Regions from separate parts of the Litorerythrobacter xanthomarinus genome, predicted to be linked through region 4. Evidence: predicted binding sites of a transcription regulator. Region 4 holds the regulator's gene; each other region holds the start of a gene.
The links. Region 4 encodes LexA, which represses DNA repair genes until DNA is damaged. Its sites were predicted from a motif close to GTTCCNCNCTTGTTCT; they were not measured.
Positions count from the first base shown of each region.

Region 1: a site for LexA is predicted at 4,674-4,689, ahead of ACEWMW_RS13865 (S24 family peptidase). Genes of this name have one in related genera too.
Region 2: a site for LexA is predicted at 5,895-5,910, ahead of uvrA (excinuclease ABC subunit UvrA). Genes of this name have one in related genera too.
Region 3: a site for LexA is predicted at 795-810, ahead of ACEWMW_RS09885 (ATP-dependent helicase). Genes of this name have one in related genera too.

Region 1 is NZ_JBJXRG010000003.1:70,922-78,844, forward strand. Features, by position in the region: gene ACEWMW_RS13835 (beta-ketoacyl-ACP synthase III) at 1-351, opposite strand, end outside; gene plsX (phosphate acyltransferase PlsX) at 348-1,394, opposite strand; gene rpmF (50S ribosomal protein L32) at 1,417-1,596, opposite strand; gene ACEWMW_RS13850 (MAPEG family protein) at 1,799-2,194, shown strand; gene ACEWMW_RS13855 (MBL fold metallo-hydrolase) at 2,234-2,908, opposite strand; gene ACEWMW_RS13860 (hypothetical protein) at 3,030-3,806, opposite strand; gene ACEWMW_RS13865 (S24 family peptidase) at 3,950-4,624, opposite strand; gene ACEWMW_RS13870 (hypothetical protein) at 4,771-4,977, shown strand; gene ACEWMW_RS13875 (hypothetical protein) at 4,967-5,320, shown strand; gene ACEWMW_RS13880 (hypothetical protein) at 5,375-6,127, opposite strand; gene ACEWMW_RS13885 (aldehyde dehydrogenase family protein) at 6,309-7,742, opposite strand; gene ACEWMW_RS13890 (acetolactate synthase large subunit) at 7,768-7,923, opposite strand, start outside.
Region 2 is NZ_JBJXRG010000002.1:79,484-87,406, reverse strand. Features, by position in the region: gene ACEWMW_RS09675 (hypothetical protein) at 1-190, shown strand, start outside; gene ACEWMW_RS09670 (MBL fold metallo-hydrolase) at 187-1,266, shown strand; gene ACEWMW_RS09665 (hypothetical protein) at 1,434-1,760, opposite strand; gene ACEWMW_RS09660 (ribosomal protein L7/L12) at 1,850-2,194, shown strand; gene ACEWMW_RS09655 (hypothetical protein) at 2,345-2,854, opposite strand; gene uvrA (excinuclease ABC subunit UvrA) at 2,878-5,823, opposite strand; gene ACEWMW_RS09645 (hypothetical protein) at 6,171-7,559, shown strand; gene ACEWMW_RS09640 (hypothetical protein) at 7,624-7,746, shown strand; gene ACEWMW_RS09635 (amidohydrolase family protein) at 7,749-7,923, opposite strand, start outside.
Region 3 is NZ_JBJXRG010000002.1:126,503-134,425, reverse strand. Features, by position in the region: gene rsmD (16S rRNA (guanine(966)-N(2))-methyltransferase RsmD) at 1-297, shown strand, start outside; gene ACEWMW_RS09890 (hypothetical protein) at 395-685, opposite strand; gene ACEWMW_RS09885 (ATP-dependent helicase) at 819-3,128, shown strand; gene ACEWMW_RS09880 (pyridoxal phosphate-dependent aminotransferase) at 3,189-4,310, shown strand; gene ACEWMW_RS09875 (O-methyltransferase) at 4,348-5,025, opposite strand; gene ACEWMW_RS09870 (DEAD/DEAH box helicase) at 5,053-6,447, opposite strand; gene ACEWMW_RS09865 (hypothetical protein) at 6,586-7,176, opposite strand; gene ACEWMW_RS09860 (FAD-binding oxidoreductase) at 7,322-7,923, shown strand, end outside.
Region 4 is NZ_JBJXRG010000002.1:349,636-357,558, forward strand. Features, by position in the region: gene ACEWMW_RS10965 (citrate synthase) at 1-1,213, opposite strand, end outside; gene gltX (glutamate--tRNA ligase) at 1,239-2,672, opposite strand; gene ACEWMW_RS10975 (ComEC/Rec2 family competence protein) at 2,700-4,880, shown strand; gene lexA (transcriptional repressor LexA) at 4,914-5,606, opposite strand; gene ACEWMW_RS10985 (molybdopterin molybdotransferase MoeA) at 5,709-6,908, opposite strand; gene moaC (cyclic pyranopterin monophosphate synthase MoaC) at 6,905-7,378, opposite strand; gene trpC (indole-3-glycerol phosphate synthase TrpC) at 7,552-7,923, opposite strand, start outside.

The DNA.
Region 1 (7,923 bases), on a different contig from region 4:
AAGGAAGCCAGAGCACACGGCTGCCACGTCGAAAGCGATGCCGCCGTTGCAGCCCAGTTCGTGCTGGACGATAGTGGCGCTCGCGGGGAAAGTCTGGTCGGGCGTCGCAGTCGCCAGGATGATCAGATCGATTGACCCAGCACCGATTCCGGCCGCTGCCAGCGCCTTGCGCGAGGCATTGACTGCAAGGCTTGAAGTGGTTTCGTCGTCACCCGCGATGTAACGCTGACGGATACCGGTCCGCTCGATGATCCATTCGTCGCTGGTGTCGATTTCATCGGCCAGCGCGGCGTTGGTCACGACACGCTTCGGCAATGCCGATCCCGAACCCAGGAATACCGAGCGGATCATTCGCCGCCGCTTCCATTCCAGCGGGTATCTTCCAGCTCGGATAGATCGGCTGTGATGCGTTCGGTTATGTTGTTCTCGAGCAGCCGAGCGGTAACGGCAACAGCATTGGCCACGCCCTGCGCGGTGGCGCTGCCATGGCTCTTTACGACCACACCATTAAGGCCCAGGAAAACCGCACCATTGTGATTGTTCGGATCGAGGTGGTGCTTGAGCAATTCGGTTGCCGGACGCGATACCAGGAAGCCAACCTTGGAACGGATCGAGCTGGTGAAAGCATTGCGCAGCAAGTCGGTTACGAAGCGCGCCGTACCCTCGATCGCCTTGAGTGCGATATTGCCGGAGAACCCATCGGTCACAACCACATCGCATTGGCCGCGATTGATCTTGTCTGCCTCGATGAATCCATCGAATTGCAGCGACAGCCCGCTCGCCTCGCGCAATTCGGCGGCAGCTTCCTGAAGCTGGTCAGTTCCCTTGAGTTCTTCGGTGCCGATATTGAGCAGCCGGACACTGGGCGCTTCGCGGCCAGTCACAATCCGCGAATAAGCCGCGCCCATGATCGCGAACTGCACAAGATTTCGCGCATCGCATTCGGTGTTGGCGCCGAGATCAAGCATAATGACATCATCTTCGCCCAAGCTCGGCATCAGCGCCGCGAGCGCGGGGCGATCGATACCCGGCATGGTGCGCAGCGCCAGCTTGCTCATTGCCATGAGCGCACCGGTATTGCCCGCGCTGACAGCAGCGCCAGCGTCGCCCACTTTCACGGCGTTGACCGCAAGGCCCATCGATGTGGTTTTGGCCCGACGCAGTGCCTGCGTCGGCTTTTCGTCACCCGCTACGACATCCTCGCAGTGGAGGATCTCTGACGCGCCCGACATACCCGGATGCGGTTCGAGCGCGGCCTTGATCCGCGGTTCATCACCTACCAGAAGAAACTTGAACTGGTCGTGCCGGCGCCGAGCAAGCGACGCACCATCGACCATGGTACGCACGCCTTCATCACCGCCCATCGCATCAATAGCGATACGCGGCAGACTCATAGCAATCTCCGGCTAATTTCGATCAGAGACCGACGGCTACGACTTCGCGACCGTTGTAGAACCCGCAATGCGGGCACAAGTTATGCGGACGCTTCAGCTCACCGCAGTTGTTGCATTCGTGGAATGCTTCCGGCTTGAGCGAATCGTGCGACCGGCGGTTGCCACGACGATGCGGCGATACTTTTCTCTTGGGTACAGCCATTGCAGCACCTGTTCCTAACAATTCAAACGTTTGACGTATTGTCTCGGGGCCGCTCTAGGCCAAGCACCGGCATCGCACAAGTGCGCGCCCGATTGCCCGGCTTTCGCGGTGAAGGCGCGCCCTATAACGGGTTTTGCCACGCTTGCAAGAGCTGTGACTGCGGGTTAGCACCCATCCGGGCCGCTCTGAGGGGAATAGCTACATGATGGAAATACCTGTCACCTTGTCTTCGGTGGTAATTGCGACATTGATTGCTCTGTGGTTGTCGATCCGTGTTGGCCAAATGCGGGGCAAGACCAAGACGATTCATGGCGATGATGGCGGCGGGCCGTTGACGCGTCGTATGCGCGCGCACCTTAACTACGTGGAGAATACACCCCTTGTCCTGCTTCTGATCCTCGTGATCGAACTGGCAGGCAGAACGGGGCTTTGGCTTTCTATCGTGGCAGCTGTCTATTTTCTAGGACGTGTGCTGCACGCGATCGGGATGGACGGAGAGGGGCCGACCAAGCCGCGCATGATCGGTGTGCTCATCACGATGCTGACGATGCTCGGCCTGGCGATCTACGCCGCACTAATCTGGTTTGGTGTGGTTTGATTTATTGGATTTGGTCTCACCAGATCCGGAGCGACACCGTCAACTCAACGCATAATCGCTCACGAAAGCATTGGTCTTGCGTTCCTGGCCGAAAGTGCTGACCGGGCCGTGGCCGGGGATGAAGGTGATGTCCTCGCCCAGCGGCCACAGCTTCTTGGTGATCGAATCGATCAGATCCTGGTGATTGCCCTTGGGAAAATCGGTCCGCCCGATCGATCCCTGGAACAGCACGTCTCCCACGATCGCGAACTTGCTGGGCCCGTGGAAAAAAATCACATGACCCGGCGTGTGGCCGGGGCAATGGATCACATCGAGCGTCAGCTCGCCCACCGTCACGGTGTCGCCATCGTCAAGCCAGCGAGTGGGCTCGAATGACTTGGCCTCCATGCCATAGCGCGCACCGTCACCATCAAGCTTTTCGATCCAGAAGATGTCGTCGGGATGCGGACCTTCGATCGGTAGGCCCAGCTCTTCGGCCAGCATGCCGGTCTGCCCGCAATGATCGAGATGGCCGTGGGTGACGAGCAGCTTTTCCAGCGTCACGCCAGCCTGCTTCACGCCTGCCTTGAGCTTTTCGAGATCGCCCCCCGGATCGACCAGCGCGCCCTTCATGGTCTTCGTGCACCAGATCAGCGAGCAATTCTGCTGCAACGGCGTGACGGGAATGATGGCCGCCTTCATCGGAGGCGTGCGGGTCTCGGGTGTCTCGGTCATGGGCGACGATGTGGCGCTGAGCAGGCGGGAATGCAAGAACAACGGCCGTCGGCTAGTGACTTGGTTGCAGGCGCTCGCTCCCGTTTGTGTGAAAGCCAAAAACGGCGGATATCTTAGCAGATCAGGCTAAACTGCGAGCAAAAGCCTTAGCCATGTCGCTTCCCGCAAAGGCAAGCAAAGAGGCTTGCACAACAATTATTACGCCGATGCCGAACAGGTTTACCTTGTGGAACTTGCCCTCAGCAACTCGGTCATAAACCAAAGGGATAATCAGTAATATAAACAACGCGATAGGCGTGAAGACACCACCTTCACCTCCAAGCCCGGGTAGTCGAGAAATTCGAGCCAAAGCGGGAGCAAAGATGGCGATCGACGCGAGAAGCATTAGTCGCTTGTGAATCGCTGGCGATGAACGCCACCATAAAGCTCCGCCGAGCAGCAAGCCAAAACTCACAAGGTTAGCAATGCCGCTAAAGATCACTACTGGCGAGAATTCCTCGAACGTTATGCCGCTCATTCCAAGAGCTGGAAACTCGCTCATATCGCTGGTCCAGTCGAGTCCTCGGGCCAGAACGCGTTCAGGGTTTTTGAGGAAGACTTGTGGTGTCGTTGCAATCACAAGAAGGCCGATAAAAACTCCTGCGACTCCCGTCTTGCGATGCATCGCTGTGTTCTCAGCTCTGACCAAGCTGGTCTGCAACACAAGCCATGAGAACCAGGCGAGCAGGACAATCCCGTGGACCACAAGGTGGCTAGGTAACGGTACCTCAACATCGTTGTAGTTGCCCATCGCAAGAGCAGAGCCAAAGCCAATAACCGTGCAAACCAGCATTGTGAGGGACATCCAAAAGAAGAACCTCGAGCGGACGCGTTCTCTCTGTGACACAGCTTCTGGCATTACATTCCCCCCAATCCGCAATGCGGCGATAACTGTATTAGCTGTTCCCGCCAATGACGGAATGTTTGCGAGGATTGTTGTGGCGGCTCGAGGCTCGCAGAATGGTCAAGTTGAGAATTCGCCCTCCACCCCAATTTCAGCCGCTAAACCCTCCCGCCTTTCCACACCACGCGGCCGATAATCGCGATGTCCTCCAGCGCCACTTCGACCGGCGGATAGGCGAGGTTCTGACTGAGCAGCGTCACGCGCCCCGGTCCTGCTGAGGCCAGGCGCTTGACCATCAGGCTATCGCCAAGCCGCACGACATGGATACCGTCGCGGAAGCTGCGTTGGGCGCAATCGACCAGGATCTCGTCGCCGTCGCGCAGCAGCGGCTCCATCGAATCACCCTCGACCGTGATCGCGAATAGCCGCGCATTCGCCAATCCCTGCTCGGCCAACCAGCGGCGCGAGAAGCGAAACGCGTCGAACGGCGCCTCTGCCCCCACCACTGCACCCGGCCCCGCCGACGCGCCGAGCGGCAAACGGCGGATCTCGACCCAGTCGGGACCTGATTTCGCGGAAGTGTAGGATTTTTCCTCTGGCGCACCCAGTTCCGATTCGTTCACTCCGAGGAATTCGGCGAGGATCTTGCGGTCCTGCTCCTCCAGCTTGCGCGGACTGCCCTTGCGCACGAACTGCTGGAGATAGGTTGTATTTCTATCAATTAGTTGTGACAGGCCCGAAAGGCTCGCGCCGCGCTGCTGGGTGAGCTCCAGCAACCGCCTGCGCGGCCCCTCTGGCGGGAGATCAGGGAGAGGATCGGAAGGCTTAACCACAAATCCTACCTAGACGATGTATTTTTCCTAGACAAGTAGGATTTCGCATGGAACGAATCAGGAACACCACAGCCGCAAGGTTGTCGATTCGCCACCAGCCCCCGCCGCTGCGACCCGGCTTCAGGCACAGCACATTGAGGAGCACCATGCTGATCCGTTCCGTCGAAAAATTTCTCCGCCAGCACGATATGCCAGCCACCAAGTTCGGTCGCCTTGCCGCACATGATCCGCGCTTCGTGCTCGATTTGCGCATGGGCCGTATCCCGCGCGCAGGCACCGAGGCGCGCATCCGCCGCTGGATGAATGCCTACACGCCCGAAGGGCACTCACTGGAGACCGCCCATGTCGGATGAACGCCAGCCGCCAAAACCACCCCGCGCCCGGCGGACAGCCGGCGACCGCATGCGCGAAGCGCTGTTGGCGCTATGCGACCATCAAGGCCAGGTGATCGAGCATCGCGAGAAGGCCTGGGCCAGCATCACCTTTGCCGGAACGCGCCATACGGTCGCGCTGCTCTTTGCAGGCGATGAGGCGGTCGAGGCGGGCGAGCGGTTCGTCGCCGCCCTGCCCGACCACGAATTCGCCATACCCGGCCAGCTGGTCGCCGATGCAGGCGTAAGCGAATGCGAACATCGGCTGCTACCCTCGCCAAGGCTGGCCGTGACCTGCGAACTACTGCTGCTTGAGGAGGCGTGAAGCGGGCACTCCTCTCCTATGTCAGAAACTTAGGTGGGAAGCGGACACTGTAGATCAGTCGCCAGCTTGGTCAGTCTCTGTCTCATTCGCGGCAAGCAATCTTCCTCTAAGGACGAGAAAAACAAGCGCGATGATTGGTAGGGAGAACGACATGACCCATGGATCAAATGGAGAGGGCTTGAGCGCAGCGCTCCCTAGGATTGAGAAGCTAATTGGTTGGAAGCCCCATTCCGCAGTGGACCAATTCAGCTGAAATTTTCCGAAGCCAATTAGGCAACCAATTATCCAGAGCCAACGGTGACGGATGCCCTTGCTCCGAATAGCCAAGACAGCTGCGAAGATAATGGTCCCTGTCGACAGAACCATTGCAACGATCCAAACATATTCAAGCAAACCTTTGCCCTCAAAGCCAAAATCGTTAGCTGTAGTTGGTCGACGGTCAAAGGGCGTCACATGCCACCCGATTAGCAAAGGGCCGGCGTCGGTGTCTTGCATCTGGATTTGAATGATGGCCCAATTGTCATTGGTACCAAGTTCGTAGTTGAGAGTTTTTGTCGAGACTACTCCATCAGCCGAAGTCGAAGAAAAGCTAGAGACCGTTACTAGTTCCGGCTCGCCGCTCTTTGGCAAAGCGGCTCTGGCTTCGTCCTGCATGTCGAGGGTTTGATCATAGAGTTCGGCATCTATCTGTCGCTCTATTCCCTCGATCTCACCAGTGCGTAAGGTGGATATTACCACAAGCGCGAATGATCGATCTTCAGGCGTCGAGAGCCTCTCGTTCCAATCGCTTTGCGAACACGCGGTCAATAGACACAGCACCAAGCAGGAAATTGCTACTCTCAACCAAGCCTCCCGTAGTTCAAGCCATAAGAATAGAGCCTCGAATGCAGGCCGTCACGCACGGATTTTCGTTGCAATAGCCAACGTCCGAATGTGGGTCGTTAGCGGACGTTAATCAGACGGCGGCGAATGGTCCCCAAATGGGCCGTTAAGTCCGTCGCACGATCAGGTTCCGGATCTCGGTCATGTCTTCCATCGCGAAGCGGATGCCTTCGCGACCCAGCCCTGAGTCCTTCACCCCGCCATAGGGCATGTTGTCGACGCGGTAGCTGGGCACATCATTGATCACGATGCCGCCGACCTCGAGCCGGTCCCACGCATCGAACATCTTGAACAAGTCGCGCGTGAAGATGCCCGCCTGGAGGCCGAATTCGCTGCGGTTCACTTCGGCCAGTGCATCGTCGAAATCGGAGAATTTCTGAAGGATCGCGAGCGGCCCGAAGGCTTCGTCATTGAGCGCCGTCGCGTCGCGGTGGACACCTTCGAGAAGCGTCGCCTGCAACATGTTGCCCTCGCATTCGCCGCCTGTGAGGAGCGTGGCGCCGCCCTCTACTGCTTCGTCGATCCAGCCTTTGAGACGCTTGGCCTCGCCTTCTGAAATCATCGGGCCGATAAAGGTATCGCGGTCTTTGGGATCACCTGCGACCAGCGACCGGGTCTTCTCGACCAGCATTTCCTTGAAGCGATCGTACACCTTTTCGTGGATGATGATCCGCTGCACCCCGATGCAGCTCTGCCCGCTCTGGTAGAATGCGCCGGTGATGATCCGGTCAAGCGCGTCATCAAGGTCCGCATCATGGTCGACGATCACCGCCGCGTTCCCGCCGAGCTCAAGCACAACCTTCTTCTTGCCGCTGCGCGCCTTGAGCGCCCAACCGACAGCGGGTGAACCGGTAAAACTCAGCAGCTTGAGCCGCTCGTCCTCGGTGAACAGGTCGGCGCCATCGCGGCTTGCCGGGAGGATGGAGAACGCGCCTTCAGGCAAATCGGTTTCGGCCAGGATCTCGCCGATGATAAGCGCGCCCAGCGGCGTCTTGCTCGCCGGTTTCATCACGAAGGGGCATCCCACCGCGATTGCCGGAGCGACCTTGTGCGCGGCAAGATTGAGCGGAAAATTGAACGGCGAGATGAAGCTGCACGGCCCGACCGGATAGCGTTTCCAGATCGCCTGATAGCCCTTGGCACGCTCGGAAATGTCGAGCGGCATTGCCTCGCCATACATGCGCACCGATTCTTCGGCAGCGATCTCGAACGTGTCGATCAGGCGGGTGACCTCGCCCTCGCTATCCTTGATCGGCTTGCCCGCCTCGACGCACAGCGCATAAGCGAGCTCGTCGAACCGTTCGCGGAACCGTTTCACACAGTGGGTGAGCACTGCCTTGCGTTCGTAGCTGGCGAGCCGGGCCATGGGTTCGGCCGCGCGCACCGCCCCGGCGATGGCCTCGTCGATGATTTCGGGGCTGGCAAGCGCGGTGCGGAAGGCAACTTCGCCGGTGAACTTGTCGGTCACCTCGAGGTCGGTATTGGGCTGCTGCGCCTTGTTGTTGAGATAAAGCGGGTAAGTGTCCTTGAGCTGGGGCACGTATTTCTCCTTCACCTAGGCAACTTCACAGCTTGGCGCTCAGTTCCTTGATTTCGTGATTGAGGATGCGGTCGTTCTCCGAGTAATCGACAGGGCAATCGATCAGGTGCACGCCATCGCTATCGCGCGTTTGTGCGAGCACATCGGCGAGATGTTCGGCGCTGGTGACGCGGTGGCCGGT
Region 2 (7,923 bases), 270 kb from region 4:
GATCTCTGTTCCGTTAGAGGAGTTCTCGCCAAGTGATCGTGATCGGATCTCGCCGGGCGTCCTATTCAGGCTAATCATCGGTCTAACGAAGAAAGCAAGCGGAATGCGGACTCGCGAAGCGATATGCTATCTTCGGTCGACTGCTAATCGTGCGGATCTGGACACACATCAGATTTTAGATAAGCTATGACAATTGACCTAGATCGGCCAAAGGCCGACCAGATAGAAATCTCTATCTTTGGCAAAGGCATTGGCGAGTGCTCAGTTGTCCATGTCGGCCAAGATCGATGGATAGTGATTGATTCTTTCTTGGATGACGACGGATTTCCCGTCGCGCGAAGATATCTAGAACATATAGGGGTTAGCCCTGAAAAAGTTCAGTTGATCATCCTAACTCATTGGCATGATGATCACATTAGAGGGGCGAGCGACCTTCTGGGGTGGGCTTCAGAGAGTCTAATTTCGTATTCGACAGTCTTGTGCCATGACGAGTTTCGCGCAACAATTCAGAGGATTGCCCCGGTCAACGGAACCAAATTCCAATCTGGAGTTCAAGAGCTTATAAGGGTGGCCAAACTTCTGGAAACCCGTCAGCATCACAAGCGCCTCGCTGGCCCGCAGCGTCAGCTCTTGGTGGCCAACGATCTCAGGATCGAGTCGCTCTCACCGTCGGATCAAGACATTGATCTGTTCCTGAATGAAATAGCAGGCTGGCATCCGGCTAACGATGCCGATCGCGTACTACGGAAGCCAGATCGTAACGACACGTCGGTAGCAATTGTTTTCGAGATCGCAGGCGAATGGCTCCTATTTGGTGCTGACTTGGAGATCAGACAGAGTTTAAGTGGCTGGCAGGGCGTTCACGATCTCTATTGGGCGCCACGAGGCCAGTGTCGATTCTACAAGATTGCGCATCACGGCTCTCCCAACGGCCATTTTGTTCCCAAGTGGGAAAATATGCTGCATTCGGATGTTTGCGCCGTATTGACCCCGTACGGGCGCGGCTCGACACCAAGGCCTAGCAATGATGATATTGCAAGGATCAATGCAGCCACGCCAAATGCGTACGCCGCTGGAGAGTGCCAACTTAGACGAGCTCGCAGGCAGCATAACTCAGTTGAACGATCCTTAGCGGAAGCATCTATTGAGCTAAGGCGTATTGATGAGAAGTTGGGCCATGTACGACTGAGATCGAAACTATCGGAAGTCGGCAATCCCTGGGATTGCGAGCTAATTGGTCAAGCTTACCACCTCGCCTCGGTCTGAGCTTGCAGCTACGACGAGGTTCAAATGCCGCCAAAGCCTTCGTAAAGCGAGAGAACGCATCGCCTGTAGGTTCACTGACCATCCCCCTCCTTCCCTTCCCCCGCCCTGCCCGCTAGTCTTGCGCGGATGGATATCACCACAGCCATAATCGGCGGCGTGGTCGCCCCTTATCCATACTTCGAAGCGAGCAGGTTCCAGCAGTCCTCGACCATTGGCTCGAGGGTCTGGGCGTCATAGCCTTCGGGGCGCGGGGAGAGGCCGCGCGCCTTGGCTTCATTCGCGACACAGCGGCACAGCTCGGCGCGCATTTCCTGCGGGATATCGGCGACATTCATCTTGCTCACGCAGCGCGCCTGCCGCGCCTCTGCCGCATTGGCGCTGCTCCTGTTCTTGTTGATCTCGCCGCTGGTCGACCATGCGTCCCACATGATCAGCGGCACGCCGACGAGAACGAACAGGATTGCGAATCCCTTGGGTGCTTGCGTTGCTGCCATGACGCAGGAACTTGGCCTTGAAGCGTTAGGATTGGGTTAGTGCGCACCCCTCCTTCCCTTCCCCCGCCCTGCCCGCTAGTCTTGCGCGGATGGATATCACCACGGCCCTAATCGGCGGCGTTGTCGGCGCGGGGATCGTCCTTGCGATCCTCCTCCTCTTGCGGCGCGGCAGCGGCGACATGATCGAGCAGCAGAAGCGCGAGTCCGAGGGCTTCCTCAGGAATACGCCTCCGCCCGAGCCCGCCAGCGAGAGAGGCGGCAGCCTCGCGCCAGGCGGCCCGCGCACGGGCGTCGAGGCGATGCTCGCCGTCCCGCAAATCCGCGCCGCGATCGAAGGCGGGCGCAAGATCGAGGCGATCAAGCTGGTGCGCGAGGCCACCGGCATGGGCCTCAAGGAAGCCAAGGACCTCGTCGAAATGGCGGAGCGGGTTTGAGAGTCTTCGTTTAGCCTCAAGCGCCGGCGTTCGCGTCCGCTCACTTGGCTTCCGGCCTAACCGGCCGACGGGCGGTCGCCCTTGCGGCTCGCTGGTCGCTCGCCGTTTCAGTGGCCAAGCGAAAGAACGCGAAGCACTGTGACTCAATCCCTACGGATTATTCCAGTCGAACAGTTTCATCTGCTGTGCGGCGAAGCTGAACAGCGCGGTGCCCGTCAGCAGGAAGCTCAAGATCACGGCCACCACGGCGTTGCCCGCGGGGGCATAACCAAGCATGCCTGCAAGGAAGAACCCCCAGGCACCCCAGCCCAGCGCGAATGACACCACGGTGTGTATCCAGCCGACTTCCTTTACGTCGGCCCAGCTCAGGCGGGAATAGAATCCCATCATCACGACACCGATCATGACGCTTGCGAGCACTCCGGCGAGGTGGAAGCTGAACAGCGTGGTCGCTTCGCTTACCCCATAGGCATTGGCCGCGATCGGTACGAAGGGCACGAACAGCAAGGGGTAGGCCCCGGTTAGCAATGCGCGGCTGTGCATCCGGTCTGCCTTGCCGATCTCTCGCCCGCTCATCACGAATGTCAGGAAGATCGTGACGAAACCGATCAGCACGACGGAAATCTCCGCCGTGGTCAGAAAGAATGCCTCGAGTTCCATAAATCACCCCCTTGTCGGAGCGATTATTCCGCAGCTTCCTTCTGCCGGTCAAGCATTCCGGCGAGATACTGCCCGGTAAAGCTGCGCGGCTCCTGCGCGACCGTCTCGGGCGTGCCTGCCGCGACGATCTCGCCGCCGCGCACCCCGCCTTCGGGCCCCAGGTCGAGGATCCAGTCGGCCGTCTTGATCACATCGAGGTTGTGTTCGATCACCACCACCGAATTGCCCTGCTCGACGAGGCGGTGCAGCACTTCGAGGAGCTTGCGAACATCCTCGAAATGCAGCCCCGTGGTCGGCTCGTCGAGGATATAGAGCGTCTGCCCGGTGCTGCGCTTGGACAGCTCCTTGGCGAGCTTGACCCGCTGCGCCTCCCCGCCCGAAAGCGTGGTGGCCTGCTGGCCGACCTTGACGTAGCCGAGGCCGACCTCGTTCAGCATGTGCATCTTGTCGCGGATCGGCGGGACGGCCTTGAAGAACTCCTCCGCATCCTCGATCGTCATGTCGAGCACGTCGGCGATCGACAGCCCCTTGAATTTCACCTCCAGCGTTTCGCGGTTGTAGCGCTTGCCGCCGCATTCCTCGCAGGTGACGTAGACATCGGGGAGGAAGTGCATCTCGATCTTGATCAGCCCGTCGCCGGTGCAGGCCTCGCAGCGCCCGCCCTTGACGTTGAAGGAGAAGCGCCCCGGCTTGTAACCGCGCGCCTGCGCTTCGGGCAGGCCGGCGAACCAGTCACGGATGTTGGTGAAGGCGCCGGTGTAGGTCGCCGGGTTGGAGCGCGGGGTGCGGCCGATCGGCGACTGGTCGATCTCGATCACCTTGTCGCAATATTCGAGGCCGGTGACCTTGTCGTGCGCGCCCGCGATCACGCGCGCGCCGTTGAGGTTGCGCGCGGCGGCGGCGTAGAGCGTGTCGATGGTGAGCGAAGACTTGCCGCTGCCCGATACGCCGGTGATGCAAGTGAAGGTGCCGAGCGGGATCGCGGCGGTAACGTCCTGCAAATTGTTGGCGCGCGCGCCGTAGACGGTCAGCTTGTGGCCATTGCCCTTGCGGCGGGTGGCCGGAACCTCGATCTCGCGCCTGCCGGTGAGGTAATCCGCGGTGAGCGAGTTCTTCGCCCGCTCGATCTGTTTGAGCGTGCCCTGCGCCACCACTTCGCCGCCATGCACGCCCGCCCCGGGGCCAAGGTCGACGATATGATCGGCATTGCGGATCGCATCTTCATCATGCTCGACTACGATCACCGTATTGCCCAGATCGCGCAGTCGTTTCAGCGTTTCGAGCAGCCGGTCATTGTCGCGCTGGTGCAGGCCAATCGATGGCTCGTCGAGCACGTAGAGCACGCCCGAGAGGCCCGAGCCGATCTGCGATGCGAGCCGGATGCGCTGGCTCTCCCCGCCCGATAGCGTGCCCGACGTGCGGTCAAGATTGAGGTAATCGAGCCCGACATTGTTGAGGAAGCCGAGCCGCTCGTTGATCTCTTTCAGGATCGCCTTGGCAATCTGCTGCTGCGTGTCATTGAGCTTGTCGTTGAGCGAGCCAAACCATTCGACTGCATCGGCGACGCTCATCTTGGTCGGCTCGGCGATATCGGTGGCATTTTCGCCCGGGCCGACTTTCACCGCCAGCGCCTTCTCATTAAGCCGCTTGCCATGACACGCCTCGCACGGCTGCGCGGTCTGGAACTTCGACAGCTCTTCGCGCATCCACGCGCTATCGGTCTGCAAGAGGCGGCGATTGAGATTGCCGATCACCCCTTCAAACGGCTTGCTGACCGTGTACTGTTTGCGCCCGTCCTTGAAGGTAAGCTGGACCGGCATCCCGCCCGTGCCATTGAGGATGATCTCGCGCTGGTCCGGCTCCAGCTTGTTCCACGGCGTCTCGAGATCGAAGTCGTAGGCCTTCGCCAGGCTCGCCAGCACCTGCATGTAATAGGGCGACGGTGGATTGGACTTGGCCCAGGGCACCACCGCGCCCTTCTTGAGGCTCAGCGCTTCGTTGGGCACCACCAGCTGCGGATCGAACAGCAGCTTCTCACCAATCCCGTCGCACGTGGCGCAGGCGCCCTGCGGGGCGTTGAAGGAGAACAGCCGCGGCTCGATTTCCTCGATAGTGAAGCCCGAAACGGGACAAGCGAATTTCTCGGAAAAGACGATGCGATTGGCGGGAATGCCCGCGCCCTTCATCGCTCCGCCGGACTTATCTTCTTCTTCACGCCCTGGCACCACCCCATCGGCCAGGTCGACATAGGCCAGCCCCTCGGCCAGCTTCAGAGCGGTTTCGAAGCTGTCCGCCAGCCGCGTTTCGATGCCGTCTTGCTCACCAGTCCTGGCGCGCACCGCCAGCCGGTCGACCACCACTTCAATGTCGTGCTTGAATTTCTTGTCGAGCGCAGGCGTTTCTTCGATGGGGTACACTTCTCCATCCACGCGCACGCGCGTGAAGCCCGCCTTCTGCCATTCGGCCAGCTCCTTGCGGTATTCCCCCTTGCGACCGCGCACCACTGGCGCGAGCAGGTAGAAACGCGTGCCTTCAGGGAGCGCCATCACCCTATCGACCATATTGGAGACCGTTTGCGCCTCGATCGGCTCGCCGGTCGCAGGCGAATAGGGCACGCCCACCCGCGCCCACAGCAGCCGCATGTAATCGTAGATTTCGGTCACAGTTGCCACTGTCGAGCGCGGATTGCGCGAGGTGGTCTTCTGCTCGATCGAGATTGCGGGAGACAGTCCGTCTATATGTTCGACATCAGGCTTCTGCATCATCTCGAGGAATTGCCGCGCATAGGCGCTCAGCGATTCCACGTAGCGCCGCTGTCCCTCGGCATAGATCGTATCGAAGGCGAGCGACGACTTGCCCGAGCCAGACAGGCCGGTGATGACGATCAGCGCGTCGCGCGGCAGGTCGATATCGATCCCGCGAAGGTTGTGTTCGCGCGCGCCGCGTACGGAGATTTTGGTGAGGGCCATGCGGATGCGATCTGGGGTGTTAGTGCCTAAGAGTCCAGAGGCGCGCCCGCCGCGCCACTTTCATCCACAATGTTCCGTAAATGTTCCAGAAGGTCAACGTGCGAGCGAGGAAAAATGGAAATGATCCACCAACCCCAGCTCAATCGGCTTCAAACCGGTTTGCAAGAAGGTGCAGATACCGGGCAAATTACAGATAATTAATTTGATCTGCTGAAAAAAATACGCTTCGGCGTACTTGGCGACAAGCTGTCTACCCCAAAGGCCCTACGCCCTCGGATCGCAACCAAAACTATCGCACCGTAAGTGCTCAAACCCGCGCGTGATGCGCCCAGATGTTGCGAGAACATATGAGAATTGCACCAAAGGTCGTTGTTGGAGTCTTGTCTGCCTTCGCGCTATCTGGTTGCGCTGCGTTGAACTCTGTTCATTGGAGATTCTCCGGTCCAGAGGAAAGCACGGTTTTTACGACCGACGCCATGCAGCGCCACCTCATCATGGTCAAGGATCCCGAGCATCGGGGCAGAATAAAGATCTGCGCGGAGGCCTCTCCGGATGCAATGTCGGTATTCACGACAGCGATGGCCACACGTGGCCAATTCTCTCCCGAAGGCAACGAATTCGAGAGCGCATACAGCTTCGGGCAAACCGCCTCGACAATCGAGCGCACCCAGACTCTGAATCTCTTGCGCGAGTCTATGTTTCGGACCTGCGAACGCTGGCTTTCCGGTGCTCTTACCCGCGAGCAATTTGTGGCGCTGGCCGCTCGTGATCATCGTTCGATGGTCGCCGTTTTGGCGATTGAGCAGTTGACCGGCGTGGTGAAGCCTCGAGCCACCGTGATTAGTGGACCAGCTGCTCGAGCTGCGATCGCACAAGGTGAGAAGGTCGCAAACTTGCTGACCACATATCAAAAAGAGCGCGCCGATGCAGAGGCCGCGCAAAAGTCTGCGGACAAAGCACTCGCAGAGATAGATATAATGCACGATGATCAGGCCGGACAGAAAAAAAAGCTCTGCGAATTCAATTCGGCCCCTGCCAACGCAGCTGAAGCTTGGGCAAAATGCGCTCCCGCAAATGCAGCGGTCGCGGCGGCAAAATCAGACGTCGAGCGAGCGCGAGAACGAGAAAAGTCACTCTTGGATCAGCTGGAATCGCTAAGTGGAAGTATCGCATCGGGCGTTAGTGCAGGAAAATTCAATTCCGGCGGGTATAGCGCCAACAAAAATGCGATGTCCGATACTGCCTGGCTGCTCTTGGGAGACAAGATCGCTGAGATTGCACTCACGTCCGGGATTAACGAACCCCTGATGTTCTGCGCCGGAATTTTGGCCAGAACCGATCTCGACCGTTCGACACGTACAGCTTGCAATGACGTGATATCCGCCGCAGCGGCTGATGACCGAGAGATTCGCTCTTCGGTTTTTGAAATTACACCGCCCGGGCAACGCACATTGGACACCAGAAACGATTTTACGGCGGAATATCGATCTGCTCGAATCGAATTAGGAGAGCTGTTTCTCTCCACACCGGAGGAAAAGTGGAAAGAACTCTGGGAGAGATTCACAACGAAGACCGGCTTTGCAACTTTCAGTTGCGCCCAAAAGACAGAGTGCATGAAAATAGTCGCCGATACAAGCCAGCAGCCCTTCCTAGAGTTGTTCTTGGGCAATCGGAGCAACCTGAACCAGGGGATGAAGGAATGGCGCGCGGCGCTGAAGGAGAACGATGATGAGTGATGCTAAGGCGTTCGCATGCTTGACAAGAGATGAGGCTAGCCAATTCGCCCAAGCCTTTAAGAACATGGGCTACGAAAATGTCTTGGTGGTGGGTGCGGTTGAATCCGTCGGAATGCTTAAGCAAGTCGATGCCAAGTGGATGGTTGTCGCCTCGAACGAGGAATTCATGTCAGCTGTCGAGACTTAGCTTTAAGGGCGATTACCCACCGATTTCACCATCCCATCAAGCGCTGAGCGATCATGCAGCGCGCCGTCCTTCACTACGGCTACTATCGCTTGGGTGTTGCGAATGTCATCGAGCGGGTTCGCCGCTAGCAAGACAAGATCGGCCTTCATGCCTGTCGCTATGGTGCCGCGCTCGTTT
Region 3 (7,923 bases), 220 kb from region 4:
GAAGCCAACGTCGACGCTCTAGATGCGCGAGCGAAGTCGACGATTGAACAGGGCTCGGTTATGCGGCTCGGCCCCGCCAGAACGACAAGCGACTTGTTCCTGATTGATCCGCCCTACCTCACCGGAGCCGGGTCAGTAGCACTCGACCGACTGCTGAGGTTGGGGTGGATCGGCGAAGCGAGTTGGATCGCGGTCGAGACCGCGCACAAAGAGATGGTTGATGTCAAAGGGCTGGAAGTCGACGCTGAACGGCGGGTCGGCAAAGCCAAACTCACGTTGCTTCGGCGTTCGAACTAGACCGACCAACAAAAAGGGCAGCGATGCCATGGCACCGCCGCCCCTCCAGGTCAGCGTTGGCGGCAATGCCGCTCGCGACCGGATTCACCAGGATCGCCTACTTATTGGCAGGGAGCGATCCCTCAATCTTGCTGGCAGGCTTGCCAGGCCAGTAGTTCAGCGGCGTGTTCCCCCACTTTAGGCCTGCTTCGCGTGGGTTGATGCAACCATCCTGCGCATCGCTGGTGCAGACTTCGTAGGTTTTCTCACCGATCTTTACCTTTGTCGCGTGACCTTTTGCATTGGTCTCAACAACTTCGGCCTTCGCCTCGCCGTGGTGATCTGCCAGAGCCGGTGCAGCAGTGAACGCGAGCGTGCCGGTAGCGGCTGCGATGATGAGCTTATTCATTGTTTAATCTCCGAATCTCGATCCGTCCTTGCCCTTTTCAACGGGCAAGACCTTTGCTGGTTCCGGATTGCCGAATAAGTTGGTGTGTACGCTTGCGCCAGGCCTCCGTGTTCCCTAACTGTTCACCTGCGACATGTCCTCATCAACAGACCACCCCGTGCCCGCCAAGCGCGACGATGCCCCGCCCTATGCGGCAAGGCTGAATCAGCCGCAGCGCGAGGCCGTGCTGACAACCGAAGGGCCAGTACTGATGCTGGCGGGCGCAGGCACGGGCAAGACGGCTGCGCTCACCTCGCGCCTTGCGCATCTCATCGCAACCCGCCGCGCATGGCCAAGCGAGATATTGTGCGTCACCTTCACCAACAAGGCGGCGCGCGAGATGCGCGAACGGGTAGGCCATCACATCGGCGATGCAGTCGAAGGCATGCCGTGGCTCGGTACTTTCCATTCGGTTTGCGCCAAGATGCTACGTCGCCATGCCGAGCTGGTTGGGTTGCAATCGAATTACACGATCATCGATCCGGACGACCAGTTGCGTCTGCTCAAGACCCTGATTCAGAACAATGACATCGACGACAAACGCTGGCCCGCCCGTCAGCTCGCCGGACTGATCGATCGTTGGAAGAACCGCGGGCTAAACCCGGGCAATCTCGATGCCGTTGAGAACGAGAGTTTCGCGAACGGCCAGGGACAGGCGATGTATCGCTTGTATCAGGATAGGTTGAAAGCGCTCAATGCCTGCGATTTCGGCGACCTGCTGCTGCACATGCTCAACATCTTTCGCAAAGAACGCGATGTGCTTGAGCAGTATCAGCAGCGCTTCAAGTATATCCTCGTTGACGAATACCAAGACACCAATGCGGTCCAATATCTGTGGCTGCGCCTGCTGGCACAGGAGCGCAAGAACATCTGCGTCGTAGGCGATGACGACCAGTCGATCTATTCTTGGCGAGGCGCGGAAGTCGCCAATATCCTGCGTTTCGAGAAGGATTTTCCCGGCGCAAAGGTTGTGAAGCTCGAGCAGAATTATCGCTCCACCCCGCAAATCCTCGCCGCCGCTTCGGGCCTGATCAATGCGAACAGCCAGCGGCTTGGGAAAACCTTGTGGACCGAGCTCGAGCATGGTGAGAAAGTGCGCGTCGTCGGTGTCTGGGATGGCCCGGAGGAAGCGCGACGCGTCGGCGAGGAGATCGAGCGACTGGAACGCGAAGGCGCGCCGCTCGACGAAGTAGCGATCCTTGTCCGCGCGCAGTACCAGACTCGCGAATTCGAGGACCGCTTCATCCAGATCGGGATTAACTACCGCATTATCGGCGGGTTCCGTTTCTACGAACGCGCGGAGATCCGCGATGCCCTCGCCTATCTGCGCGTGATTGCGCAGCCGCAGGACGATCTGGCATTCGAGCGCATTTATAACCAGCCCAAACGCGGCCTCGGTGCGAAGACGCTGGAGAAGATGTACAGTCACGCACGGCGCACCGGGCTACCGCTTACCGCTGCGTCTCTCGACCTGTGCGACAGCGATGAGATTCCGGCGCGCGCTAAGGCCTCGCTTGCGGGGCTCTTGCGACAGTTTGTCCATTGGCGCGAACAGGCTGAGCTGGTCACACCCGCCGAACTGCTCCGTATGGTCATCACCGAAAGCGGCTACGACGAAATGCTGCAGGCGGATCGATCGCCCGAAAGTGCCGGTCGGCTCGAGAACCTGTCCGAACTCGCGCGAGCGATGGAAGAATACCAAACGCTGGGCGACTTTCTCGAGCACGTCGCCCTGATCATGGACAATGATGCGCGCGACGACGGTGAGAAAGTCACCATCATGACGATGCACGCAGCGAAGGGTCTCGAGTTCAATCACGTTTTCTTGCCCGGCTGGGAAGAAGGCGTATTTCCATCGCAACGTTCACTCGACGAAGGCGGTCTCGCCAGCCTGGAGGAGGAGCGTCGGCTCGCCTATGTAGCAATTACGCGGGCAAGACGTCGGTGCACGATCCTGCATGCGGCTAATCGGCGCATCTATGGCCAATGGACCAGCTCGATACCCTCGCGCTTCATCGAGGAATTGCCCGAGGAAACGATTGAAAGCGAAACTACTCTGACCGGTGGAGCCTCGCTCTGGCGCGCGAACTGGAGCGAGCAGGATGATCCATTCGCCCATGTCTCGACCAGTCGGCCGGAGCGTTCTTCGGCGCGTGGCCCAGGTTGGCAGCGCGCCCTGGCTACCGGATACGATACGAAGCAAGTGCGTGTGAAGGAGCCGGGCCGCTCGGCAGCCAGCTATGCCGCCAAGGCCCGCTCTGATATCGCGTTGGGTGCGCGCGTTTTTCATGACAAGTTCGGCTATGGCACTGTAACCGAGCAGGACGGCAACAAGCTCGAAATCGAATTCGAAAAGGCCGGAACAAAGCGTGTGATCGACAGCTTTGTGAGCGTGGCCGACTAAGTCCCTCGACAGGAAGCCCCGATCGCCCCAAGATGCCGCAAGCGCTAATGGGGGGCGGTAATGCTTGATACTTCGCGAAGAAACTTCCTAGGCGGTAGCGCGGCGCTAGTCGCCGCAACGTCTTCGGCTCATTCGGCGATCGCGAAAGATGTCGAACGCGCCACCTTTTCTCCTTCACCCGAACTCGCATGGCTCGTGTGGAACGAGAATCCGTATGGACCTTCGCCTGCCGCGATCCGCGCCATAAGCGAAACGGCCTCCCAGGGAGCATATTACGCCGACGCAGTGGTGGATCGGATGGCCGAAATGATCGCGGAGCGACATGGGATTTCGCCCAAACAAGTCGTTATCGGAACGGGCTCGGGCGAACTGCTGCACGCCATCTCGCTTGCCTGGGGCCAGCGCGGCAAGATTGTATGCCCCTCATTGTTCTTCGGAGGTTCGGTCAAATATGCGGAGCGGCTCGGCGCAACGGCGGAACGCGTGCCACTCACCGAAGAAATGCAAATCGACCTCGTGGGCTTGGCTGCAGGCGTGGATGACGAGACGTCGATGGTTCAGATCTGCAACCCCGACAATCCGACTGGATTGATCCTCCCGCAAAGGGAGTTGCACGCCTTTGCGTTAGCGGTCGCAGGGAAAGCAACCGTGCTAGTAGATGAGGCTTATAATGAACTGACCGATGATCCGGATGGAAACTCGCTGGTTGGTCTTGTCCGCCAGGGCAGCGACGTCATCGTCACCCGGACGTTTTCCAAGATATACGGAATGGCCGGCTTGCGTGTTGGCTATGCGATGACGAGCGAAGAGAACGCTTCCCTAATCCGCCAGTCGCTCATGAACGCATCTAACAGCACTTCAGGCCTCGCTGCGGCGATCGCTTCCTACGAGGACGATTCGTTTCTCAACTACAGCCGCGCGAAGATCGTGGAGGCGCGCCAGATGATCGAAAGCGCTGTCGCGCAGGCCAGCCTCGTTGCACTGCCTTCCCAGACAAACTTCGTTTACGTGAAAGTGCCTGATGCCAACGCGGTTCGTGACGCGATGCGCCAGCATGGTATCGTGATCCGGGGCGCATATGATGGCTGGCCCCAATATTCGCGTGTCAGTTGCGGCAGGCTCGAAGATGTTCAGCGGTACGCTAGCGCCCTGCCCCGAGTTTTAGAGAACTTGTCCACGTAGATGCCCTCGCGGTTGGGTAGAGCACTCCAGAATCGGGCTACGCCGGTGCTCCTGGGCCGATCCAAAGAGCTCGCTGGACAAAGAATGCCGTTGGCGCAAAATCGGTGAGCTCACTGTACGGCAAGTCCGAGCGCCGCGCGAAATCGACTAATTTCTCCCTCGCTAACGCCACATTGCCAACGCCCAGATCCTGCTTGTCACTATTGTCGAGAAATATCACGCCTCCCTTTGCAAGGAGTTTCACCGCGATATCGACACATTCGTCTCGCCATTCCCCATCGACGATGACAAGATCAAAATTATCTTCCGCAGGTATTTCAAGGTATGCCTCGCGCGTCGGAGCGAAAATCAGCTCGACGTTGCTCAAACCAGCAAGATTGCGTTTGCCAACCTGATACCAGTGGCGGTTCGATTCAATGGCAACGACCCTCGCGGCGCGCTCAGCGTACCAAGCTGTCGACATGCCGGATCCGAATTCCAGCACTCGTGACCGCGAAGGATCGAGAATTCGCGCCAGAGCCTCACTCGCATCATAGGATATCCATGGCAGCTTGGGCCGATACCCGAATGCCAATCGCCCCATTCCACTCACGACAGCTCTCGGACCATTGTTGAGAAGTCGACTAAGCGAAACCGCTTCCCCAAGCTCGTCACGGTAGCGTGGCGTTGCCCTGCCCGTGCCGCGCCAGAATTTCTCGACAAGCTTAGGGATCATAGCAAAAGACCGTCAAACCGTGCCTGATCAGCGGGTGCCTATGTCCAGAAAACTTGGCTTTGGCCCATTCCACTCACCAGCGGCCACTGGCTCATCGTCCTGAACACGCTTTTTGCCGCGAGGATTACGCTTCTCGGCCTCTTCTGGCTTGGCCTTCTTTTCGTCGCGAGATTTTTGTTCGTCACGCGGCTTCTTCGCACGTGATTTCTTGGGCGCTTCTTTGGGCTCATCATCGTCGAGCTGCCGCGATCGCGAGCGCTTCGACTTCTCGTCACCTGCTGCCGGATCCACCAGCTCGACTCTGACATCTTTCTTTCCGAAGACAGGGATCTCATTCTTGGTAAGCTTCTCGATATTCTCGATCGCCTCGGCATCTTCCTTCGCTACGAAAGTGAAGGCACGGCCCTTGGCCCCCGCCCTACCCGTACGGCCAATCCGGTGAACATAATCATCCGGGTGCCACGGCGTATCGAAGTTAAAGACATGGCTCACGCCCTTGATGTCCAGCCCGCGCGCGGCGACGTCTGATGCCACCAGGATATTGATATCACCCGACTTGAAGCGGTCGAGCTCCTTAATCCGAGAGGCCTGATCGATATCACCATGGATCTCGCCGCTGGAAAATCCAGAGCGCTGGAGATGCTTGTTCAACTCGCGAACGGTCGTTTTGCGATTGGAGAATACTATCGCGGTTTCGACGTGATCATTGCGCAGCAGCCATTCGAGCGTTTCGCGCTTCTTGCGGCTCTCTACTTTCACTTTAAAGGCGGTAATATCCTTGTTCGTGCTGGCCGCGCGGCTGACTTCAATCCGCTTGGGATTGTCCATGAACTTCTTCGCCAGCTTCTCGATTGGCGGCGGCATAGTTGCCGAAAATAGCATCGTCTGGCGCGATTCGGGCAGTTTCGAACAAATGAATTCAATATCCGGGATAAAACCCATGTCGAGCATGCGGTCCGCTTCGTCGATAACCAGCAGTTCGCAGCCGCTAAGCAAGATCTTGCCCCGTTCGAACAGGTCCATCAGCCGTCCGGGCGTAGCAATCAAAACGTCAACACCCTCGTTGAGAGCCTTGAGCTGGTCACCCATCTGAACACCGCCGATGAGAAGCGTCATCTTGAGGTCGTGATTGATGCCATACTTCTCGAAATTCTCTGCAACCTGCGCTGCAAGTTCCCGCGTTGGCTCCAGAATCAGCGAACGCGGCATTAGCGCGCGGCGGCGTCCGCTGGCCATGATGTCAATCATCGGGAGGACGAAGCCCGCAGTCTTACCCGTGCCTGTCTGCGCGATCCCGATGATATCTTTCATCATCAGGACAGCGGGGATTGCCTCAGCCTGGATATCGGTTGGCTCAGTGTAGCCGGCAGCATCGACTGCCTTCAGCAATTGCGGAGATAGGCCGAGGTCGGCAAAAGTCATGGGCAGCGTGATGTCCGAGTGTTGTGGCTGCACCTGCCCTTATGCAGCAAGTGGATCAGCGGTGTACCTTGCGCGCCCTTTGCCGCTGACAAGCAAAAAGTCAAGAAATCAGGCGCAACAAGGCCGATTGGGAGCGGTTTATTCGGATTTCTCTGAAACCAGTTGCCGCAAGCGATCAATTTCGCAGTTCGCACCCGATCTGGACAACAACTTATCACGCTTGCGACACAGTTTGCCATCCTTGTTTCGCTCTACGTAGAATCCGGAATAGAAATCACGTGCGCGGCAGGATTTTTCAAGCTTGGCACTCACAAGTCGCCGATCACGCAGATAGAGCAGCAAGCGATCGTCGCGCGTCGTTTGTACGGCGGCAATGTTCGATACCTTCAGGCAATCGTCCATCCGCTTTTCGATCAATTGCGGCGGGCTCGAACGCTCTGCTGGTTGCAGATCGGCCGTGAGGCTTTGGCGAGGCACCGAACTGCGCGGCGCAATCCGCACAACAACGCGCTGTTCGATGCGAACCTGGAATGCATCGCGGCTGCGATAAGGGGCGTCGAACGTGACCCATTGCGGAGCTAATCCCGGTTCAACGGCAGGGTGAGCAGGCTTTACGCTATGAGAAACGGTCGCCTGACCATCGACGTTTCCCTCTTGTCCAGGATCGGCGAGAGCCGCCATCGAAAGCGACAGCGCAAGCGGCGCAACCAAGGCGGCCTTCTTGTTCATGGCTGTCGTCTGCACTCCTTGTTCCGGATTTGCGACCGGATCGAGACCGCGCTGTAGCGGAAATCCTTGAATGACGGCTTAATCTGCTGAATCAATGTGGCAAGTGCTAGCGCAATTTGTGGCAGTTGTGCCATAGGATCCCACCATGACCGCTTCTGCAGAATTTCTTGCCCAAATAGAGACGTTCCTCGGGCCGCGTGGCTTCACAAAGGATCCAGATCTTATGGATCCATGGTTAACCGATTGGCGCGGAAGGTTCAGCGGCAAGGCGGCGGCCATGATCTCTCCCACGTCTACCCCGGAGGTTTCAGAGGTCGTCAAGCTTTGCGCCAAGCACGGCGTCGCGATTGTCCCGCAGGGCGGAAATAGCGGCATGTGCGGCGGAGCGACTCCTGACGAGTCCGGCGACGCAGTGATTATCTCACTCAGACGCATGAACTCGGTACGCTCGTTTGATGTCGAGGCCCGCCAAATCGTGTGCGATGCCGGTGTTGTGCTGCAAACCCTTCACGAGACTGTTGAAGCCGAAAGACTGCGCTTCCCTCTGACTCTTGGCGGCAAAGGCTCGGCGACTATCGGCGGACTGATCTCCACAAATGCCGGAGGCACCCAGGTGCTTCGGCACGGCGTTATGCGCGATCAGGTCTTGGGGGTAGAAGCCGTACTCGCCGACGGAAGTGTCTTTGATGGGTTGACTGTCCTCAAGAAAGATAACCGGGGGTTTGATCTCAAGCAGATGCTGATCGG
Region 4 (7,923 bases):
GGCCTGGATCGGAGATCATCTCGTTCCACTGCGCGACCCAGCCTACCGTGCGCGCGAGCGCGAACAGCGCGGTGAACATGGTAGTCGGGAAGCCAATCGAATTCAGGATGATGCCGGAATAGAAATCCACATTCGGGAACAGCTTCTTTTCCTTGAAGTAATCATCGTTGAGCGCGAGCTCTTCCAGCTGGAGTGCGGTTTCGAATACCGGGTCGCTGACTTCTAGCGCGTCGAATACTTCACGCAGCGTCTGCTGCATCACCGTCGCGCGTGGGTCGTAGTTCTTGTAGACACGGTGGCCGAAACCCATGAGCCGGAACGGATCATTCTTGTCCTTTGCGCGCTCTATGTAGTGCGGGATACGATCAGGACTGCCAATTTCCTGTAACATGTTGAGCGCCGCTTCGTTCGCGCCGCCGTGTGCAGGACCCCAAAGGCAGGCAATACCCGCGGCGACACAGGCAAACGGGTTTGCGCCAGACGAGCCGGCGAGACGAACCGTCGAGGTCGATGCGTTCTGCTCATGATCGGCATGAAGGATGAATATCCGGTCCATCGCTCGTTCGATGGCAGGATGTATTTCATATTCCTCCGCTGGAACACCAAATGTCATTCGCAGGAAGTTCCCCGTGTAACTCAAGGAGTTATCAGGGTGAAGGAACGGCTGCCCTACGGCATATTTGTAAGCCATCGCCGCAATAGTCGGCATCTTGGCGATGAGGCGGTGGGAGCTGATCTTGCGATGCTCGGGATCGGAGATATCGGTGCTGTCGTGATAAAACGCCGAAAGAGCTCCAACCACACCGCACATGATTGCCATCGGGTGCGCGTCGCGCCGGAAGCCCTGGTAGAACTGCCGGAGCTGATCGTGCAGCATGGTGTGCCGGGTGATCGTATGGTTGAAATCGTTCAGATCGTCTTCGCTCGGCAACTCGCCATTCAGAAGCAGGTAGGAAACCTCCATGAAGCTTGAATGCTCGGCCAGCTGACCGATCGGATAGCCCCGATGGAGAAGCACGCCTTCTTCGCCATCGATATAGGTCAGCGCGCTTTCGCAGCTTGCGGTTGACTTGTAACCGGGGTCATAGGTGAAAGCGCCCGTCGAACCATACAGTTTGCGAATATCGACCACATCAGGGCCGATACTTCCCTGAAGTACCGGGAAATCATGTGTGCCGCCGGCCAGGTTAATCTGCGCCTGTTTATCCGCCAATTCTCTTCTCCTTACCCCTTTTGCCCTAGCTCGCCGGAGCCGCTTGCGCGTCAACCCGCGCCAGCGATTCTTCCCGGCCAAGCAGGACCAGAACATCGAAAATCCCGGGAGACGTGGTCGTCCCGGTCAGCGCGGCTCTAAGCGGCTGCGCCAGTTTGCCGAGGCCCAGTTCGAGCTCCTCGGCATGTGATTTGAGACTGGCCTCCAGAGCCTCCAAAGTCCAGTCGTTTTCGGTTTCGAGACGCGCATAAATGCTACGCAGACGCTCGCGGGCGTCATCGTCAAGCAATCCGGCAGCCTTTTCTGTCATTTCCAGAGGCCGCTGTTTGAACAGGAACGCAGCACCCTCGGCAAGTTCATCAAGATTGCGTGCGCGGGTTTTCAATACGGGCATCGCCTCGGTGAGCAGGGCAATGTCCGGATTGCTGCCCAGCCTTTCCGCAATCAGGCCGGCAAGCCGCGCATTATCCGCCTCGCGAATATAATGCCCGTTGAGGTGCTGAAGTTTCTTCAGATCGAACCGTGAGGGGCTCTTGCCAACGCCCTCAAGGGTAAAGAGCTCGATTGCCTCTTCGCGGGTAATTTCTTCTCGGTCGCCGTGGCCCCATCCCAGTCGAAGCAGGTAATTGAACAGCGCTTCCGGCAATATCCCGTGATCGTCGCGGTAGGCCTCTGCGCCGAGCGAACCATGCCGCTTGGACATCTTCGCGCCGTCATTGCCATGGATCAGCGGGACATGCGCGTAAACCGGGGTGTCCCATCCGCCCTCGATCTCGTTCATCGCATGGATAATCGGGAGCTGGCGGAAGGCGTTGTTGAGGTGGTCGTCGCCGCGAATGATATGGCTCACTCCCATATCATGGTCGTCGACCACCACTGCCAACATGTAGGTCGGCGTGCCGTCGGCGCGCAAAATAATATAGTCGTCGATCTCGGCGTTTTTGACCGAGACTGCGCCCTGGACCGCGTCTTGAATGGTGGTCTCGCTATCCGTGGGTGCCTTGATCCGGACAGCGTAGGGTGCGCCTTCGGGAGCCTCGGAGGGGTCACGATCGCGCCACCTGCCATCGTAACGCATCGGCTGCTTGTTCGCGCGCTGTTCGGCGCGCATCGCTTCAAGGTCTTCCGGTGTGGCAAAGCACTTGTAAGCGTGGCCCGCGGCTAGCAGCTGTTGTGCCACTTCCGCATGGCGTCCTGCTCGCTCGCTCTGGAATACGGGCGGTTCGTCGTAATCAAGGCCAAGCCAGTCGAGGCCGTCAAGGATGGCATCGATCGCCTCACTCGTGGAGCGTTTGCGGTCGGTGTCCTCGATCCTGAGCAATGCCTTGCCGCCGTAATGGCGGGCGAAAAGCCAGTTGAACAGTGCAGTGCGGGCCCCGCCAATATGCAGGAAGCCGGTAGGCGAGGGGGCAAAGCGGGTGACCACCTTTCCTTCTTTTAATCCGGCGGCGCTTGCCATGTCGCGTGACTTCCTTTCGATGGGCTGATGGCTTCCAAGAGCGGGTCCCAAGTTCCCTATGGAAATGAGCCCGATACCGGCCATGCTGCAGTGCAGCACTCATGGCGCACAGGCGTCCATTTGTCCAGTTTTGCTGCACGAGCGAACGATTTTCTTTTGCAAGCGGGATTTGACCGCGGACCATGGCTAGCAGTCGCGTTGGCAGGCGGAATCGCGATTTGGTTTCTGCTGGCGTCACCGTGGCAATGGATGGCGTTGATTGCTGGTTGCATCCTGGCCGCAATTGGTGCCTTATCGTTGCATCAGTCTGCGACGAGTTTCGGAGAGCTTCGGGCTGCGTTCGTATCCATCTCTCTCGCGATAGCACTTGGAGTCATGGTTATCTGGGCGCGTTCGGCAATGGTTGGCGCCGAACCGTACGATTTTCCCCGGGTTGAGCGTTTCGAGGCGCGCATACTTGACCGAGAAGAAGAACCGGCGCGAGACCGGGTCAGGCTGACTTTGGCGATGCGCGATGCAGAGGCGGGAAAGGCGCGCAAAGTGCGAGTCAATGTGCCGCTTGACGCCGACCGGCCTCACTTTCGCGAAGGTGCAATCATCAGGCTGCGAGCGCGGCTGATGCCGCCTGCGCCGCCAATGCTTCCGGGCGCTTACGACTTCGCCCGCGCCGCTTGGTTCAAGGGATTGTCGGCAACGGGTACCGTATTGGGACCGATCGAACTGACCCGCGCGAGCGAGGATGAAAGTTGGCTGGCGCAGGTCCAGCGAAGGCTGTCGCATCATGTGCGCGAGCAGATGTCAGGTTCGCCCGCCAGCATTGCAGCGGCCTTCGCCAGCGGTGATCGGGGAGCGATCAGCGACGCGGACGAAGAGGCGATGCGCGATTCCGGGCTCACGCACTTGCTGTCGATCAGCGGATTGCACGTCAGCGCGGTGATCGCTGCGGCGTATCTTCTGTCGATCAAAATCCTGGCTTTGTGGCCCTGGCTGGCATTGCGCCTGCGGCTGCCTGTTGTTGCTGCGGCCACGGGCGCGCTTGCCGGGATCGGATATACATTGCTGACAGGCAGCGAAGTGCCCACCGTAAGGAGCTGTGCGGCAGCCGTACTCGTCCTCATTGCCTTGGCCATGGGGCGTGAGCCGTTATCGATGCGCATGGTCGCAGTCGCTGCCGCGTTCGTCCTGCTTGTTTGGCCCGAATCGCTGGTCGGTCCAAGCTTCCAGATGAGTTTTGCCGCGGTGCTGTCGATCATCGCCCTACACAACACCGGGTGGGTGCGTGAGTTTCTCGCGCCCCGTGAGGAAGGATGGCTGGCGAAGATAGGGCGGCGAGGACTGATGTTGCTACTGACCGGGCTTGTGATCGAGCTGGTTTTGATGCCGATAGTCCTGTTCCATTTCCACCGCGGCGGATTCTACGGGGCGCTCGCGAATGTGATCGCTATTCCATTGGTCACCTTCGTCTCGATGCCGCTAATTGCTATCGGGCTACTCCTCGACCTTGTAGGAGCGGGTGCTCCAGCATGGTGGCTAGTCCAGCAATCGCTTGAGCTGCTGGTCGGGATTGCACGCTTCACCGCCAAACAGCCCGGAGCCGTCAAATTGCTCCCCCAGATGGGTGACTTTACGTTTTTCCTTTTCCTATTGGGCCTCCTGTGGCTCGGGCTTTGGCAAGGAAAGGCACGGCTATTCGGGTTAGCTCCGGTCGCAATCGCGACTGCTATGTTGGCGGTCACCCCCGCTCCCGATGTGCTTATCTCCGGCGACGGCCGACATGTCGGGATCGCAGGAGAGGACGAGCGCCTGTTGGTCCTTCGCGACGGACGCAGCAGTTTTGCTCGCGACAACCTGCTCGAACTGGCGGGAATGGACGGAGAGCCAATTACCCTGGAGGAATGGCCTATGGCCCAGTGTTCACGGGACTTCTGCACATTGGGTATCGAGCGCAATGACAGAACCTGGCAGATCCTCATGGCTCGTAGCCGCGATCGGGTGGAGGAGCGAGCTCTCGCTGCTGCATGCATCAAGGCCGATATTGTTATCGCCGATCGCTGGCTGCCGCGTAGCTGCCAGCCGAAATGGCTCAAGGCGGACAAGCGAATGCTGTCGCGGACGGGAGGCCTATCGCTTTACCTTGCTGACGAACGGATCGATTCCGTCGCCGATGGACAAGGCGAACATGGCTGGTGGAAAGGGCGGCGCGATTGAGACCACGCAAACGCATTCCTCAAACGTGGCTCATCAGTGGTACCGCCGCAATAGCCCCGCGAGTTTGCCCTGCACCTGCACTTGAGCAGCGTCATAGACCTGCGGCTGATGCGTCGGGTTGGCCGGATCAAGCCGCACGCGCCCCTGATCGCGATGAAGATACTTGAGCGTCGCTTCCTCATTATTGACAAGCGCCACTACGATTTCGCCATCGCGGGCCGTATCGGTCCGCCGAACAAGCGCGAAGTCACCATCAAAGATACCCGCATCGATCATCGAATCGCCCGATACTTCGAGCGCATAATGTTCGCCCGGGCCGAGCAGCGCCGCAGGGACGGGAAGCGAACTCTGATCTTCGATTGCTTCGATCGGTGCACCGGCGGCAATGCGCCCATGAAGCGGAATTTCGATCACATCATTCGCAGCTTCGGACTGTCTGACTTGCGTGCTTCGCGTCGCTGCAGCCACCATGTCATTGGCAGCGCGGGCGCGCGGAGCAGCGGGAACCGCATCTTCCGGCTGCTTGATCACTTCAAGCGCGCGGGCGCGGTTCGGTAAGCGGCGGATGAAGCCACGCTCTTCCAATGCAGAGATCAGGCGATGAACGCCCGACTTACTCTTCAGATCAAGCGCCTCCTTCATTTCCTCGAAACTCGGCGAGATGCCGGTTTCTTCAAGTCGCTGCTGGATAAAGCGGATCAGTTCGTGCTGTTTTGCAGTCAGCATGTGAGGCTCCATGGTCGCCAATGGTTCCATCCGAATCGCGCCATAGAGTGATGCGAACGAATACGGAACAATTAGGCAACCAAATTTGGCAAGTCAAGCAATTCAGCCATTTTCGAGCAAGTAGACCGGAACAGATGTTCCCGCTTTCACCTCATCTCCCAGCGACGGCCTGTCGATCAGCGCATTGGAAATGGCGAGGGCATGCATGCCGCCCGAGTCCTGCGAACCCAGCGGCTCGACCATGCCTTCGCGATAGACCGCGCGCAAGAACTCGCGTCGCTTGTGACCGTGACCGATATCGACCGCTGTCGGTAGAGCGATGGTGGAGGGGTTGGGGCTAAGAGAGCCCGCCAGCCTGCGGAGCAGTGGCAGCAGGAAGAGGAACGCGGTGACATAGGCCGAGCCGGGATTTCCCGGCAGGCCAAGGATGATCTGCGAACCCTTGCGGCCCACCATTAGCGGTTTGCCCGGCTTGATCGCTACGCGCCAGAAATCGATCTTGGCACCCCATTGCTCGAGCGCTGGACGGATGAGGTCGTGATCGCCCACCGAAGCGCCGCCAGTCGTTACGATAACATCGCACGATGCAGCCGCGTCGAAGGCATCAAGGATCGACTCCATCCGATCTTCGACCGGTCCGAGCGCACGCACCTCGCTTGTATATGGCGCTGCCATTGCCGCCAGCATCGCGCCATTGCTCGCGGGGATCTGGTTCGGCCCGCAATTATCAAGTGAAGCGGAAAGCTCGTCCCCGCTATCTATCACCCCGAGCGAGGGGAGGCGGTGGACCGCAAGCTCACCATGACCGGATGAGATCGCAAGAGCCAGTTGCGCCGCGCCGATCCGTGTGCCCTTGCCGAGCAGTGCCTGCCCATCGGAGAAATCATAGCCAGCACGGCGGATATGTCGTTCGGTCGGCTCGCCTTTGCCGTTGATCGAGAGTCGTTCACCTTCCCGCTCAGCATTCTCTTGCAGCAATACGGCGACCTCGCCAGTCGGCATATGCGCACCGGTCGAAATGCGGATCGCTTCACCTGCCGAGAGCGTCCCGCCAAAAGGATGGCCTGCGGCGCTTTCTCCGATGACCTGCCATGGGCCAACGCAGTCATCAGAGCGCACGACGTAGCCGTCCATCGCAGAAAGGTCGGTCACAGGCTGGGTGCGGCGAGCTTTTAGATCTTCGGCGAGGTAGCTGCCCGGCGCGTCCCGTACAGCGACAGTCACGAAACCGAGAGGCGCTACATCGGAAAGCAGGCGCTCCCATGCCTCCTCCAGCGGGATCGGCTTGGGCGGCAGGCTCATTCGGCGCGCCATTCGTCCGATTTGCCGCCGCGCTTCTCCAGCAGGCGGACCTCGCTGATCACCATGCCTTTCTCAAGCGCTTTGGCCATATCGTAAATGGTCAGCAAGGCGATTGACGCTGCTGTCAGCGCTTCCATCTCGACCCCGGTTTTCCCGGTGGTTGAGGCCGTGGCTGTCGCGATCACGTGGTCGGCTGCGAATTCGAATTCCAGGTTGACCGAATCGAGCGGCAGCGGATGACACAGCGGGATGAGTTCGGCGGTTTTCTTGGCCGCCATGATCCCGGCAATGCGCGCTGTGCCGAGCACATCACCCTTGGGGCCATTGCCTTCGCGCACCGCCTCAAGCGTTGCCGCGCTCATCCGGATCGCGCCGGAAGCTACGGCAACCCGCGCGGTCTCAGGTTTAGCGCCGACATCCACCATGCGGGCGGCACCGGTGTTATCGATATGGGTAAGGCGGTCACTCATAATGATTTCAATACCTTGTCGCTAACAATTCCTACTGGATGGAGCACATGGAGCACTGTCCATGAGCCGAAAAGATGCTGTCTCGGTCGTTCGGTCGCAACTAGAGGTTTGGGAAGGTCGAGACGGCGTATCATCCACGCTTCTATGCAGGAAAATTTGAATGTAGGACAGTGTCAGCCGCCCAGGAGACTGCGTGTCGCTTCTTCGACATCCGGCTGCCGCATCAGGCTTTCGCCGACGAGGAAGCAGCGTACGCCCGCTTCGGCCAGCCTGAGGCAATCCGCATGCGAGCTGAGCCCGCTTTCGCCCACGAGCAGCGTGCCTTCCGGCGCGAGCGGCGCAAGACGCTCCGTCGTCGCTAGGTCGGTCACGAAGGTCTTCAAATTGCGGTTGTTGACCCCGATAAGCCGGGAATTGAGCCGCGATGCGCGCTCCATTTCGGGTTCATCGTGGACTTCGACCAGCACGTCCATTCCGCGTTCGGTTGCCGCGGCTTGGATTTCGGCCATCTCGGAGTCTTCGAGCGCCGCAACGATGATAAGGAT